3 regions of the Bacillus sp. PK3-067 genome follow, and region 1 is predicted to be linked to each of the others. Evidence: riboswitches for the same ligand, from Rfam matches in the RefSeq annotation. Region 1 holds a riboswitch; each other region holds the start of a gene.
The links. A riboswitch is a leader RNA that binds a small molecule or an ion and turns the genes downstream of it on or off. The one in region 1 is predicted to bind lysine.
Positions count from the first base shown of each region.

Region 1 (4,789 bases):
TCTTCTTCTTTTAAAGTAGTGAACATATTTGCAGCGACACCTGGGTTAGATACCATGCCAGATCCTACGATTGATACTTTTGCTAAATGATTTTCATATTCTACTGCTTCATAGTGAAGTGCCTCTTGATTTTGTTCCAATACTTCTAATGTTTCTCTTAAATCATTAGAATGGATGGAGAAGGAGAGATGAACAGTTCCTTCATTTGTAATACTTTGAATGATGATATCTACATTAATATGTGCCGCTGCTAATGTAGAGAAAACAGTTGAAAGTGAACCTTGTTCTAATCCTTTCACTGTGATGCGTGTAATATTATCTTCAAATGCAATACCTTTAACGATTGATTGTTGTTCCATGTTACATTCTCCTTTTACAATTGTTCCGTTTTCTTGTTCCATACTTGAGCGAACTTCTAAAATGACATTATGATTTTTAGCAAACTCAACAGCACGCGGGTGTAATACACCAGCACCGAGGTTTGCAAGTTCTAACATTTCGTCATAAGAAATTTCATCTAATTTATAAGCATCTTTTACAACTCGTGGATCCGTCGTATATACGCCGGTCACATCTGTGTAAATATCACATTTTTTTGCGTTTAGTGCAGCAGCTAATGCGACAGCAGTTGTATCAGAACCGCCTCGTCCAAGCGTTGTAATTTCAAAATCTTCACTGACTCCTTGGAAACCAGCTACAATAACAATCGTACCTTCAGCAAGATAAGATTGAATACGATCTGTATGAATGTCAGTAATCCGTGCACTACTATGTACAGATTCTGTCGTAATACCTGCTTGCCACCCTGTTAATGAAATTGCATGATAGCCTTTTGCTTGCAGTGCCATTGTTAATAATGAAATAGTTACTTGTTCTCCTGTAGATAGAAGCATATCCATTTCACGTTTACTTGGATTTTCTGTGATAGCGTTAGCGAGTGCGACAAGTTCATCTGTGCTTTTTCCCATTGCTGAAACGACAGAGACAATGCTATGACCTCGTTCATATTCTTCAATAATTAAATTTGCTACATGTTGAATGCGTTCGACGCTTCCGACAGAAGTGCCACCGAATTTTTGAACAATTGTTTCCATTACAGATTCCTTCTTTCGTCTATTTTTAAGAATAGATTAGGAAATATATAAATCCCAATACTCCTGTAGTTACCAGAAAGACAAACAAAAAACACCATCTCAAATAAGTGAGGATGGTGCTGTTACAGGAAAAGGGAAACAGAAAACGGAGCTAATAAAAAAACCGCCAAAAAAGGAATATCATAAAAAATGATATCTCTTTTTTGTAGATAGCTCTTCATACGTACACGTCTGTACATATGACAGTTCTGTTTCTATTCGAAAACAGCCCCAATTGATAAATGCAGAGAAACTTATCAATTTCGGCAATACTTCCTTTCATCTAAGTTCATAGACATCTCTGTGTCTCCATTAGAATACTTATAAGTATCGCAACCTCTATCTCACGTTTTAGGCGAGAGTGTTTGATTTATGAAGTTGTTGGTAACATTTGTTTTATAATAATTTAAATTTTTCGGGGAATCAAGTGTTTTATATATATTTTAAAAATTCTTTCTTTTTTCTGAGGAAGTTTGTGAAAAATGTAGCAAAATAAATTCATTGCATGTACATTAAACTTATAGTGCATAGGAGGTGGGAGAATGAAAAGGAAACAGCCTATTTATGTTGCGACAAAAATGAACACGACGATGGGAAAATTATGGGAATATACGCAAGAACCAGATATACATACAGAGTGGGATGCTCGCTTTACTGAAATTTCGTATTTAGAGAAAAAAGAAGGAGAACCACAGAAGTTTTTGTATAAAACAAAGATTGGATTTGGGTTTGAAATAGCTGGAGAAGGGGAATCAATAGGTGAAATAAGAAAAGAAACTGGTGAAAGAATTTCCTCTTTAAAATTTTGGACGGATAATACATTATCTCTTATTCAAATAGGACGTGGTTATTGGAAGTATACGCCGAATAAAGAATACATCCATTTTGAGACACAATATGATTATGATACAAGATTTGGTCGTATAGGAAATGTGATAGATTCCTATATTTTTCGTCCGTTATTAGGTTGGGCGACTGCTTGGAGTTTTGATGCCTTAAAATTATGGTTAGAAAAGGGGCTTCATCCTAGGTTACTAATTAGAAGAACAATGACGTATTGGCTCGTATGTTTTTTATTTGCTTTTGTATGGATATATCAAGGGATAGTGCCAAAACTACTTTTTACTCATTTAGAAGAAGTAAAGATGCTTTCTGTATTAATCGGTTCAAATGAAAATAGTGTATATATACTTAAAATAATTGGGGTGTTAGAAATAATTTTCGGTGTTGTATGGCTGTTGCCAATAACAAAACGAAAATTATTTATACTGCATATTATTGTATTACTAGTTTTAACATTAGCGGCAGGATTTACGAATATTGCAAGCTTTACAGAGCCGTTTAATCCGATTACATTAAATGTTCTTCTAATGGGGTTATCAATTGTCGGTTATATAAATAGTTGCGATTTACCAAGAGCGAAAAATTGCAATAGGGCGAGAAAGGGATAAGTGTATGGTTAATATATATGAACGATTATTAGGGGATACCTATAAAAATCTTCATCCTGAATTGCAGAAGCGTTATGCGATTACAGAAGAGAATAGTTTTACAGGTGAAGGAAAGATGGATGAAATTTACGGTGGCTCTTTTTTCGTGAAATTTATATTAAAAATTGCATCGAAGTTTCGAATGTTTTTCTCGGAACGAGGAGAGGAAATTCCATTTACGATACAAAACATAGCTGAGCGAGATGAATATGGACAAGAATTAGTAAGGTGGAACCGTACTTTTTATTTTCATAATAAGAAAAGATATTTTAATGCAGTTATGCAATTGGATGGAAACGAAAATGAAATTGTAGATTATTTTGGCGAACCACATTTACTCGTTTCTACACTGCATTTTCATATCGATGAGTTAGGGGCAATGCATATTTCTTCAAAGAAACAATGGTTTTATATGTTTGGAAGAAAAATGCCGTTACCAAAATTTTTGTATGGTGAAGCAAAAATTGTTGAAAGTTATGATGCAACACTACAGTGTTTTCGAATTCATGTACAAGTACGAAACCCGTTAATTGGCTCGCTTTTTTCATATAAGGGAACATTTGTGGAAAGGAAATAAACGATATGAAAAATATAATATTTGGGCTTGCTTGTTATGTTGTTTTTCTAATATATGAGTGGTTGAATATAAATCCTGTTGAAGCAATTATATTATTATCTGTTTTATTATTTATACCAATGTCACTTTGTATTATTGATAAAAGAAAAAGAGATGGATCGTATTTATTATTTTATAAATTCGTATCGTTTTTATATCCAATCGCAGCAATTTGTGCAATGCTAGCTTTCGTCACAAATTACAATGTATTTGCGCTAGTTTGGTTTGTATATACAGGAATTGTTGCGTTATTTGGTGTAAGTAGATTGCTAGAAAGAGGATGGAAGCCGTTAGAAGAGATCGCCATAGATAGTGCGTTTATTTATTTGTTTTTAGGTGGTTTTTGGTTTTTTGCTTCAGTAGCAAAACTTTCAATTATGCATTTTAGCTCTGACATTGTTTTACTCACAGCAGCGCATTTTCATTATTCGGCGTTTCTATTGCCATTATCAACTGGTTTAATAGGGAGAAAAAGAGAAAAGAGAAGTAAAGTATATGATGCTATTATGTTTATCATCATGATTTCACCTATGACAGTTGCAATAGGAATTACATACTCAAGAGTATTTGAATTTTTTGCAGTGTTCCTATATTTATGTGCGATTTATGGGTATGGATTTTACGTTTGGAGAGCAAAATTTAATGCTATCAGTGCAAAGATTCTTCTAATCGTTTCGTCTAGTACACTCATGGTTACAATTATGTTCTCACTTATATATTCATACGGAAATTTGAAGCATGTAATGACGATTACAATTGCTCAAATGGTTTGGATTCACGGTGTTGTCAACGGAATTGGAGTAGCGTTACCGGCATTTGTCGGCTGGATGATCGAAAAGAGTGTTCCGAATTATAAATACTATGGGAAACCAATGAGTAAATTAAGAGGAAGTGTGGCAATTGGTGAGGCTTTTTTATATAGCGGCAATTTAGTAGACAGTAAGGAATACAACGGTTTAGTCGATAAAGTAAATGACTTTCATAGTGAGTCATTTGACGTGACGAAGGTACCTTTAAGTATTATTCGTTTTTATGAAAATACAACAGAGTATGAGTTGCAATCAAATATTAAATGGGCTCGTTGGTTCCGCCTATTTGCATTTTGTTATGAGAAAATGAGCAAGCATGTAGGACAAATACATTTAGGGATGGGCGGCAATTGGGAAACGATGCATGGCTCTATCATTAGTGTAATAGATGAGAAAGATGGAAGAGAGAATGTAAGGGCTTGGATAAGGAAAAATGAAGCAGGTGAATCTATTTTTGTAGCTCTTTATTCAAAGCATACAAATAAGAATGAGACATATATGAATATCGCCTTACCTTTACCTTATTCGAATATGACTGGTATTTTGAAACTATATAATGATAATCATGATTTAATCATTACTAGTAAGTTAAGAGAAAATGGCCAGGGAGATGAGGGGATTTATTTACATACTCGGTTCTTAACAATCCGTTTACCGTTAGCAGAGACTTTCATCATTACAGAGGGTAAGGATAAAATGTTAACAGCTCATCATAGCATGTGGCTATTTGGACTTGAATTT
Region 1 is NZ_CP096490.1:1,670,939-1,675,727, forward strand. Features, by position in the region: gene M1D73_RS08750 (aspartate kinase) at 1-1,094, opposite strand, end outside; lysine riboswitch at 1,297-1,483, opposite strand; gene M1D73_RS08755 (DoxX-like family protein) at 1,676-2,584, shown strand; gene M1D73_RS08760 (DUF4166 domain-containing protein) at 2,589-3,200, shown strand; gene M1D73_RS08765 (YndJ family protein) at 3,206-4,789, shown strand, end outside.

Region 2 (4,789 bases), 1.3 Mb from region 1:
TTCATTAGAAATAGATTTTTCTGAATTTAGTTCGGAGGACAATCGAAGTTTTCAATTTTCAATTATTATTTTACATACAGCAATTTATTTGTTTATAAGAGTTCATGGCCAGTATTGTAAGACAACTAAGCAAAAAATTAAAAAGCTGAAAATGAAGTTTTATTTATGGTTTTGTTCTATGATTGCAAGTATTGTATATATATTTGAATCACTCTTTAATTATATGAATGGAATCCAAGCAATTTATTTTATTTTTGTTTTAATGATTGCTTTAGAAAGAACAGTGACACATTATAAGAAATTTATAGATTTTTTAGAATGTGAAAATTTGTATGAAAAATATTTTTAGAGAGAAAAGTCTTTTGAAATATAAAAAGTTATACCTACTAAATACTGGACGAGTAAAAAAACGCTATTCTTTTTCTAGAATCATAGGAAAAGATAGCGTTTTTGTTTAATATACTCAAAAACAAAAATCTTTTGGTAAATTACCATTTTTAATAACTGTTCTTAACCCATGTTTTATAATCCAAGGATTAATAGGATGCTGTTTATCACGTAATTGCTGTAACCACTGAAAAACGAGTTCTTTATCTTCTTTCGTAATATCGTTAATATGATTGGCTACAGATTTTTGAACATATTTAGAAGGGTCATTCATTAATGGTTCAAGAAGTTGTAAATTGTACTGAAAATCACCTTTTAGAGCTCCTATTTTTTTAGCCCAAGGAAGCCTTGGTCTTGTACCTTCAGAAACTAATCTCCTAATGTGGCTGTTTTCGTCATGAATCCACTGTTGTAATATGTTTAGTGTATCTTCATGGTATGTTTCAAGAAAGGGCCGAATGGCATATTCAGCAGTATTCCTTTTCGTTATTTCATACATTGCATTAAACGAGATTTTAAAATCGTTAAGCCCATATTTTTCAACGTATTTTGCAACAGGCATGTACATATATCCATTTGTAAATGTGCCTACTCCGGTTGTATTTTCTGGTCCTAATGTTTTCAGTAATATATGTATTGCGGCATTAAAATCTTTTTGTAAAGCATTGTGTAATTCATCTGCAATTACTTCAATACGCTGTTTTAACTCTAAATTTTCAACTTTACAAGCTACAGAATCTACAAAGATGCTTTTAGAGAAACAAGGATCGTGTTTACAAATAGAATCAGCTATTTTTTCTGCTAATTCTTCATTAAATAAAAATTTTAACGGAACATATTTACCCATTTTTTCACCTCGGTGGTCAAATGAAAACAATTTTTATTTTTTAATCGACAATCCATAAACCAAAGTCTCACTCGGAGTCGTAATACTAAAACCTGTCGTCTTATAGTCAAGCTTCACTGTATCACCAGTGTAGTCTTTCGTAAATGAATCCATTTGTACGATAAGCTCCGCATCTTCATATACAACATCATCTGCGTTAAATGTATCCCAAATTAAATCGACATCAACGAAAATACTACAAGAGTTTGTCATTGTTCCTCTAATGCGAATGATCTTTTTGTCTTCACGTTCTAATCTATGTATAGCTGCTTTTGCTTCATCAGTAATGCGAATGTTCATTGTATCCCAACCTTTTATTTATATTTCTTCTATTATGGCAAAAACAGGAGCAATAGGGAAGGAAAGAGGTTTGCAACAAAAAACGAGCAAACAAATTTGTTTGCTCGTTTCACTTTATTTTAGTTCACATTTATCAAGTGGAATCACTTTTGTTTTTTTCGTAAATTTATATCCTAACCATAGTACTAAGAAGAGTGGTAAACCGATGTAAGAAACGAGTACGCCATTCCAATCGATTGATTCACCCATAAATGCGCCGTAGTTTTGTCCTAAAATTACGATGATACAAAGTGTAAATGCGAAGATTGGACCAAATGGGAACCATTTTGCTCTATATGGTAAGTCTTTCAAATCTTTTCCTTGTGCAATATATGCTTTACGGAAACGGTAATGACTAATTGCAATGCCGACCCAAGCGATAAAGCCAGACATTCCTGATGCATTTAATAACCAAATGTATACAACACCGTCACCGAATAAAGAAGCAATGAAAGCGATACTACCGACAATTGATGTTACGATTAATGCGTTAACAGGTACACCGCGGCTATCTAATTTACCAAGAAACTTTGGTGCTTTTCCTTGGCGAGCTAAATCCCAAAGCATACGAGTTGATGCATACATACCAGAGTTACCAGCAGATAGTACTGCCGTTAAAATAACAGCGTACATAACAGAAGCAGCAAAGGCAACGCCCGCTTTTTCAAAAATAAGTGTAAACGGACTTACTGTAACATCACTTGCAGCAAGGCTTTCAGTTGTATAAGGAATTAATAAACCGATAACGAGAATTGCAAGGATATAGAATAAAAGAATACGCCAAAAGATTGAACGAATCGCTTTCGGAATATTACGCTCTGGATCAGAAGTTTCACCAGCAGCTACTCCTAATAGTTCAGTACCTTGGAATGAGAAACCAGCTGCCATAAACACACCGATAATTGCCATGATACCGCCGTTAAATGGTGCATCTGCAACAGTGAAGTTTTTAAATCCAACCGTTTCACCGCCCATAATTCCAAAAATCATCATGAAACCAACAATTAAAAAGATAATAATCGTAACTACTTTAATAAGTGCGAACCAATATTCAGATTCACCAAACCCTTTAACAGATAAATAGTTTAAAAGGAAAATAATAGCTAAACATAATCCGCTCCAAATAAGAGAAGGGGTATCTGGGAACCAAAATTTCATAATTAATGTTACGGCTGCAAGTTCAGCAGCAATCGTAATTGCCCAGTTATACCAATAGTTCCATCCAAGTGCAAAGCCAAGTGATGGATCAACAAATTTTGTTGCATACGTACTAAAAGATCCAGTAACAGGCATGTAAGCTGCAAGTTCAGCTAAGCTTGTCATTAAAAAATAAACCATAATTCCAATTGCGGCGTATGCAATTAATGCGCCACCAGGTCCAGCTGTATGGATGACACCACCACTGGCAAGAAATAGTCCGGTACCAATTGTACCACCGAGAGAAATCATCGTAAGGTGACGAGATTTTAATCCGCGTTTTAATTCACCTTGTCCTTGTGTAGTTTGCGTTTTAGAGGTAGATTGATTTGTTGCGCTATTCATGTTCAACACTCCTTTTCTTGTAGGTTAGGAAGGAGCGGGGGAGAAAAATACAAAAAACCGCCAAAGGAATTTGGCGGAACGTTTCACAAATAACCACCCCATCATACCCTTCCGTTAAGATAGCACCCCACGTTTACACGGTAATTTTGTAAACGTGACAGTTCTGTTCCTTTCGGAGACAGCCCCAGCTCATATTTCCAGAGAAGAAATATAAACTTCGGCAACTTTTCCTTTCAAACGGAGTCAGCTGACATTCTCTGTGTCTCGTCCGTTTTACTATTAAAAGTCGCAACCTCTACCTCATCGGATTGATGAGGATTTATATATTGCTAAGATTTTTAATATATGGCAATTGTAATGACTTTCTGAATATATTGCAAGATATTTTGTTAGGAAAAGTCAAAAAATATCGGTTATTGTATAGGAAACGCTTGCAAAACTCCACCCGAACCTACTATTATGTAGCAATAAGCAAAGAAAAAATTGTTATACAAATGTTTCGCAAAAAATATTGAAAAACCCTCTAAATTAAAAGAAAATTCAGAAAAATATAATTCGACATTCATAATAAAGTCATATTATTTGTTATAATTAGGGTAACGTTTAAGCAAAAAGGGGAAATCAAAATGAAATTAGAAACAGAAAGGCTCTATATAGTGCCGTGTACAGAAGAGAGGATTCAAGTCGCTAACGAGCAAGGATACAATAGCGGCCCGCATATTGTAGGGCATGTAAAGAATGTAAAAAAAGATGCAACTTTATTACCATGGGGGGCGTGGTATGTTCTTCGAAAAGAAGATGATAGCGTTTTAGGTGATATTGGGTTTAAAGGGAAACCAAACGAGAATCAAACAGTAGAAATTGGCTATGGATTCATTGAGAAATATTGGAATCAGGGCTATGCAACAGAAGCTGTAAAAGAACTAATCGATTGGGCTTTCAAAACAGGTGAGGTAGAAACAATAATTGCAGAGACACTTCTAGATAATTATAGTTCGATGCGTGTTTTAGAAAAGTTACATATGAAGAGAGTAAATGCTACAGAAATGATGATTAATTGGAAAATAGAAAAATAAAAAATACCGCTCTAAATTGAGCGGTATTTTTTATAGTTATGGTAGCATTTGCTTCTGATCATTCGGATACTCAGCCGTTGACGTATTAGGACGATTGGAATGATTACGAACAGCAATGAAAATAGAAATAATAACGACAAGACCAACTGCAACGTAAGAAAGTGAAATAATAGTTGGATCCACTTTAAATGTAGTAAGCAGTGTACGAATGTTTGTAAAGATAATAAGACCACCAACTAATACGCCAAGTAAATGAGAAGGAACGATGCGAACTAGCCATGCCGCGATTGGTGCCGCTACGATACCACCGAGCATGAGAGAAAATACCCAAATCCAGCTTACTTGTTCCCAGCCAAGTGAGATGAAGAAGCCGATTGTTGCAGCGAGTGAAACAGGAAATTCACTCGTATCTACAGATCCAATAACTTTTCTAGCTTCATTTCCTCTTGCTAGAAGAACAGGTGTCGTAATCGGCCCCCAACCACCGCCACCAGTTGAATCAACGAATCCAGCGAATAAACCAAGCGGCACAAGTTGTTTTGCAGACATACGCTTATTT
Region 2 is NZ_CP096490.1:2,969,991-2,974,779, reverse strand. Features, by position in the region: gene M1D73_RS15355 (hypothetical protein) at 1-349, shown strand, start outside; gene M1D73_RS15350 (DNA alkylation repair protein) at 464-1,234, opposite strand; gene M1D73_RS15345 (iron-sulfur cluster biosynthesis family protein) at 1,268-1,573, opposite strand; gene M1D73_RS15340 (amino acid permease) at 1,688-3,154, opposite strand; lysine riboswitch at 3,267-3,460, opposite strand; gene M1D73_RS15335 (GNAT family N-acetyltransferase) at 3,781-4,230, shown strand; gene M1D73_RS15330 (sulfite exporter TauE/SafE family protein) at 4,267-4,789, opposite strand, start outside.
Region 2: another riboswitch for lysine. It lies ahead of M1D73_RS15340 (amino acid permease); the one in region 1 lies ahead of M1D73_RS08750 (aspartate kinase).

Region 3 (4,789 bases), 320 kb from region 1:
CAATTCTGATTTTTTTCAATCCTAGTTTTCCGATATATTTTAATTATTTTATTTTATAAAAAAGGAATTGCCCATTCGAACAACTCCTTTTCCTATTTAGACAAGCTCTTTAATACGTATACGATCGTTCCCAATAATATTTTCATATGTTTCGCGTTCCACAACTACTTGCGATGTTCCGCCTTTTGCAAAGACAACGGCTGGTCTTCGAATCCGATTGTAATTATTCGCCATCGAGTACCCGTATGCTCCTGTACAGGAAACTGCTAGTAAATCAGAAGCAGCGACTTTCGGTAAATGAATATCCCAAATCAACATGTCTCCACTCTCACAGCATTTCCCGGCAATCGAAACGAGTTCCTCATTCTCATCATTCGCTCGATTCGCTAACATCGCTTCATAACGCGCATTATATAAAGCAGGTCTTAAATTATCTGTCATTCCACCATCGACTGATACATATTTCCGAATACCAGGAATATCTTTCACAGATCCAACTGTATAAATTGTTGTCCCAGCATCACCTACAATGCTACGGCCTGGCTCAATCCATATTTCTGGCAATGGATATTCACATACAGTAAATTGTTCTCTCACTGCACTTGTTACAGCTCGCACATATGTCTCAAGAGTTAATGGTGTATCTGACTCTGTGTAACGTATTCCAAATCCCCCGCCTACATTTAACACTTTTACTACATAGTTTGTTTGCTCTCTCACTTCTTCTAAAAATTGGCGAAGAACTTCAATTGCTCGAACAAAACCAGCTGTTTCAAATATTTGCGACCCAATATGTGAATGGATCCCTAGCACATTATAATTGGATTTTTGTAAAGCCAATCCAATTGCCTGCATTGCTTGACCATTTGAAACACCAAATCCAAATTTCGAATCATCCTGACCTGTTGTAATATATTCATGTGTGTGCGCCTCTACTCCAGGCGTTACACGAATTAATATGTTCACAAATTTCCCATGTTGCATCGCTAAATCGTGTAAAACTTCTAATTCAAAGAAATTATCTACGACAAAACAACCGATATTCGCCTGAAGAGCCATCACTATTTCTTCTTCTGTTTTATTATTTCCATGAAAATGAATACGTGATGCCGGAAATCCTGCTTGGAGCGCAGTATATAATTCTCCCCCAGAAACAACGTCTAATGACATATTCTCTTCACGAGCTACTCGGCACATCTCCATGCACAAGAACGCCTTGCTTGCATATGCTACTTGATAAGAGAAACCACTTTCTTTAAAAGCACGATGAAATGCTCGGCATTTTCCTCGAATAGACTCTTCATCGTATACATAAAGTGGTGTTCCGTATTGCTTTGCTAGCTGCGTCGTATCGCACCCTCCAATTTCTAAGTGTCCTTGCCCATTAATTCGGCTTGTGCCGTGTAAATACATTTAAATTCCTCCCTTATTTCCTCTAAAACTCATAACCCCAATCTTCTATTCATTGCAGCACGCTTTTAGATAGACAAAAAACGCGCGGAACAATGTTCACACGCGTTTCTTATTAGGAAAAATATATATTGAAAAAATAAACGAGTTGTTATCTCCTCAAAATAAGAAACCGCATCAACATCTCCAAATAGCTCTCCATAAAATAAATCTTATGACAGTACTACATTTATTCAATGCAGTCCCAATATATGAATAAGATGGTTATTCTTATATTTCGGCAATAGTCCCTTTCAACCTATGATCACAGATTCCATTAAATCTCCCATAGCTTACTCTTTCCTATCGCGGCCTCTACCTTTGAGAGTAGATGAGGTAAGTCTATTTAATTTTCAAACATCTAATTGTTGCTATTAACAATACCAAAGGACCATTTTATTTGTCAAACAATTTTTTATATTGTTTTTTCACAGTTTAGTTTCGTATCATTTGGTAAGCGCTTTACTGAAATCTTTGTCACTTCCCATTCGCCTTCTTCGTTATTAAATGTAATCGTTACCTTCTCAAATGGTGGAGCAATTTTCCCAGCAACACGTTCATACTTTGTCACTTCAATACTTGCTTGAAATAAATATGTACCGCTATACACTTTTTTTAAACTAATAATTTTAGGACATTGATAAGGTTTCAAACTTCCATATTGTTTTTCAATTGCTTTATTTATTTTTGGAAATAAAACAGAATAAAGTGCATCTTCCATAAGAGGTGCATCATATTGGGCTACCGACACACTCGGTGAAGTAAAAAGTATAACACTACTGCATGCTATAAAATATAATAATTTTCGCATTATAACCTCCGTATTATCACGCGATTCTTTCTGCGTACGATAATTATCATACATAGAAATTCTGTTTTATTGTCTCCCACCACTCTTTTTCTACTCGATTATTATAAAAAAGCCCACAACCTTCTTTTATTTTCGTATAATGATACTCATAGTATAATAATCATAATAACAAAGGACTGTTCGTATATATAAAATGAGTCGTTAAGCAAACTGACTCACAAGAACTGTCATGCTTTTTAGGAGAGGAGTATATTATGCTACAACATCTGTTTCCAAAACTGCGATTTGCACTCGTTGCAGTCGTTTTACTATGGATTAAAACATATATTGTGTACAAGCTAGCATTTGATATTAAAATTGATAATTTCTTTGAAGAATTCATGCTTTTTATCAATCCACTAGCTGCGTTACTTTTATTTTTCGGCTTAGCTTTACTTGCATCTAAGCACCGAAACCGAATTACAATTGGAATCAGTTTTATACTGTCATTTATTTTATTTGGAAACGCAATGTTTTATGGGTTCTATAACGATTTCGTTACTTTCCCGGTTTTATTCCAAACAAACAATATGGCTGATTTAGGGACAAGTATAAAAGAACTCTTTACGTACAAAACATTACTTTTATTTGCAGATGCAATTATTTTAATGTTTATTTCACGTAAATTCCCATCATTTGGCGACAAAACACCACTTTCCCGCTCAGAGAAGCGAACTTTCTTTAGCGGTGTAACAGCTTTATTAGCACTACAAATTGTTGTATCAGTTATTTATAAACCACAAATGTTCTCGCGCTCATTTGACCGTCAAACTGTCGTGAAGAATTTAGGTTTATACACATACCATCTATTTGATATTACGCTTCAATCCAAGTCTTCAGCTGAGCGTGTATTTGCAAGTGGGGATGGGTTTTCTGAAATTAAAAACTATACAGACTCAAAAGACAAACAAGTTGATAAAAACTTATTTGGAGCTGCAAAAGGTAAAAATGTAATTTTAATTTCAATGGAATCTACACAAAACTTTGTTATTAATAAAAAAATAAATGGAAAAGAAATTACACCATTTTTAAATGAATTTATTAAGGATAGTTTCTATTTCGATAACTTCTATCATCAAACTGGACAAGGCAAAACTTCTGATGCTGAATTTATCGTTGAAAACTCACTTTATCCGCTAGATCGTGGTTCTGTATTCTTTACTCATGCAACAAATGAATACACAGCGACACCAGAACAATTAAAGAAATACGGATATTCTTCTGCCGTCTTCCATTCAAACGATAAAACGTTTTGGAATCGGGATGTAATGTATCCTGCGCTTGGATATGATCGTTATTTTAATTTAAATGATTACGCAGGAACGGAGCAAATGTCTGTCGGTTGGGGATTAAAAGATAAAGAGTTCTTTGAACAATCTATTCCAAAGTTAAAATCTTTACCGCAACCGTTCTATACAAAATTTATTACATTAACAAATCATTTTCCGTTTCTTCTAAATCCGGAAGATCAATATGTTGATGAATTCAACTCGGAAAGTGGTGTTGTAAACCGCTACTTCCCAACTGTTCGTTACACAGATGAAGCTCTTAAATTATTTATTCAACAATTAAAAGAAGAAGGATTATATGATAATTCCGTTATTGTCATTTATGGTGATCATTACGGTATTTCCGAAAACCATAACGCAGCTATGGCACAGTTCCTAGGAAAAGATACTATTACACCATTCGATTCTATGCAATTACAACGAGTCCCTCTTATTATTCATGTGCCTGGCCAAGAAGGAAAAGTTGTTTCTAAAGTATCCGGTCAAATTGATATTAAGCCAACGCTCCTTCATTTACTTGGTATTAAAACAAATAAATCCGTTGAATTTGGAACTGACTTATTTATTAAAGAGAAAGACCCGCTTATGGTAATGCGTGATGGTAGCTTTGTTTCTGAAGAGTATGTTTATACAAAAAATATGTGCTACAAAAGAAGTACGGGTGAAGAAGCTGACATGACGTTATGTCAGCCGTATATTGAAAAAGCAAAAACAGAATTAAAACTCTCCGATAAATTAATTTATGGAGATTTATTACGCTTCGATCCTAATAATCGATATAAAACCGGAACGATGACAACGAAATTTGAATAGTAAAGGAAGCAACTTCATACAAGTTGCTTCCTCTTTTTATTTTCACTTAATTTTGGAACCATCCTTCTATGAAATCTTTCACAAATTGGTAATTTCTTTCGTATGAGGAATAAATTTATGGTATGATAAAATAAGTAAACTTTCATACACTAATTAAGAATTTATTACAGAAAGCAAGGGATCAGATTTTGTATAGAGCAGCTATTCCAAACTTATTTACGCTCGGAAATTTATATAGCGGATTTTTATCAATCGGCTATGCATCTTTAGGATATTATAAATCAGCTGCTATTTTAGTACTTATCGGGATGATGTTAGATAGTCTTGATGGTCGTGTTGCTCGTTTATTACGTGTTGATTCACAAATGGGAAAAGAGCTCGACTCGCT
Region 3 is NZ_CP096490.1:1,352,275-1,357,063, reverse strand. Features, by position in the region: gene lysA (diaminopimelate decarboxylase) at 97-1,413, opposite strand; lysine riboswitch at 1,594-1,775, opposite strand; gene M1D73_RS07080 (DUF3888 domain-containing protein) at 1,865-2,260, opposite strand; gene M1D73_RS07075 (LTA synthase family protein) at 2,515-4,401, shown strand; gene pssA (CDP-diacylglycerol--serine O-phosphatidyltransferase) at 4,590-4,789, shown strand, end outside.
Region 3: another riboswitch for lysine. It lies ahead of lysA (diaminopimelate decarboxylase); the one in region 1 lies ahead of M1D73_RS08750 (aspartate kinase).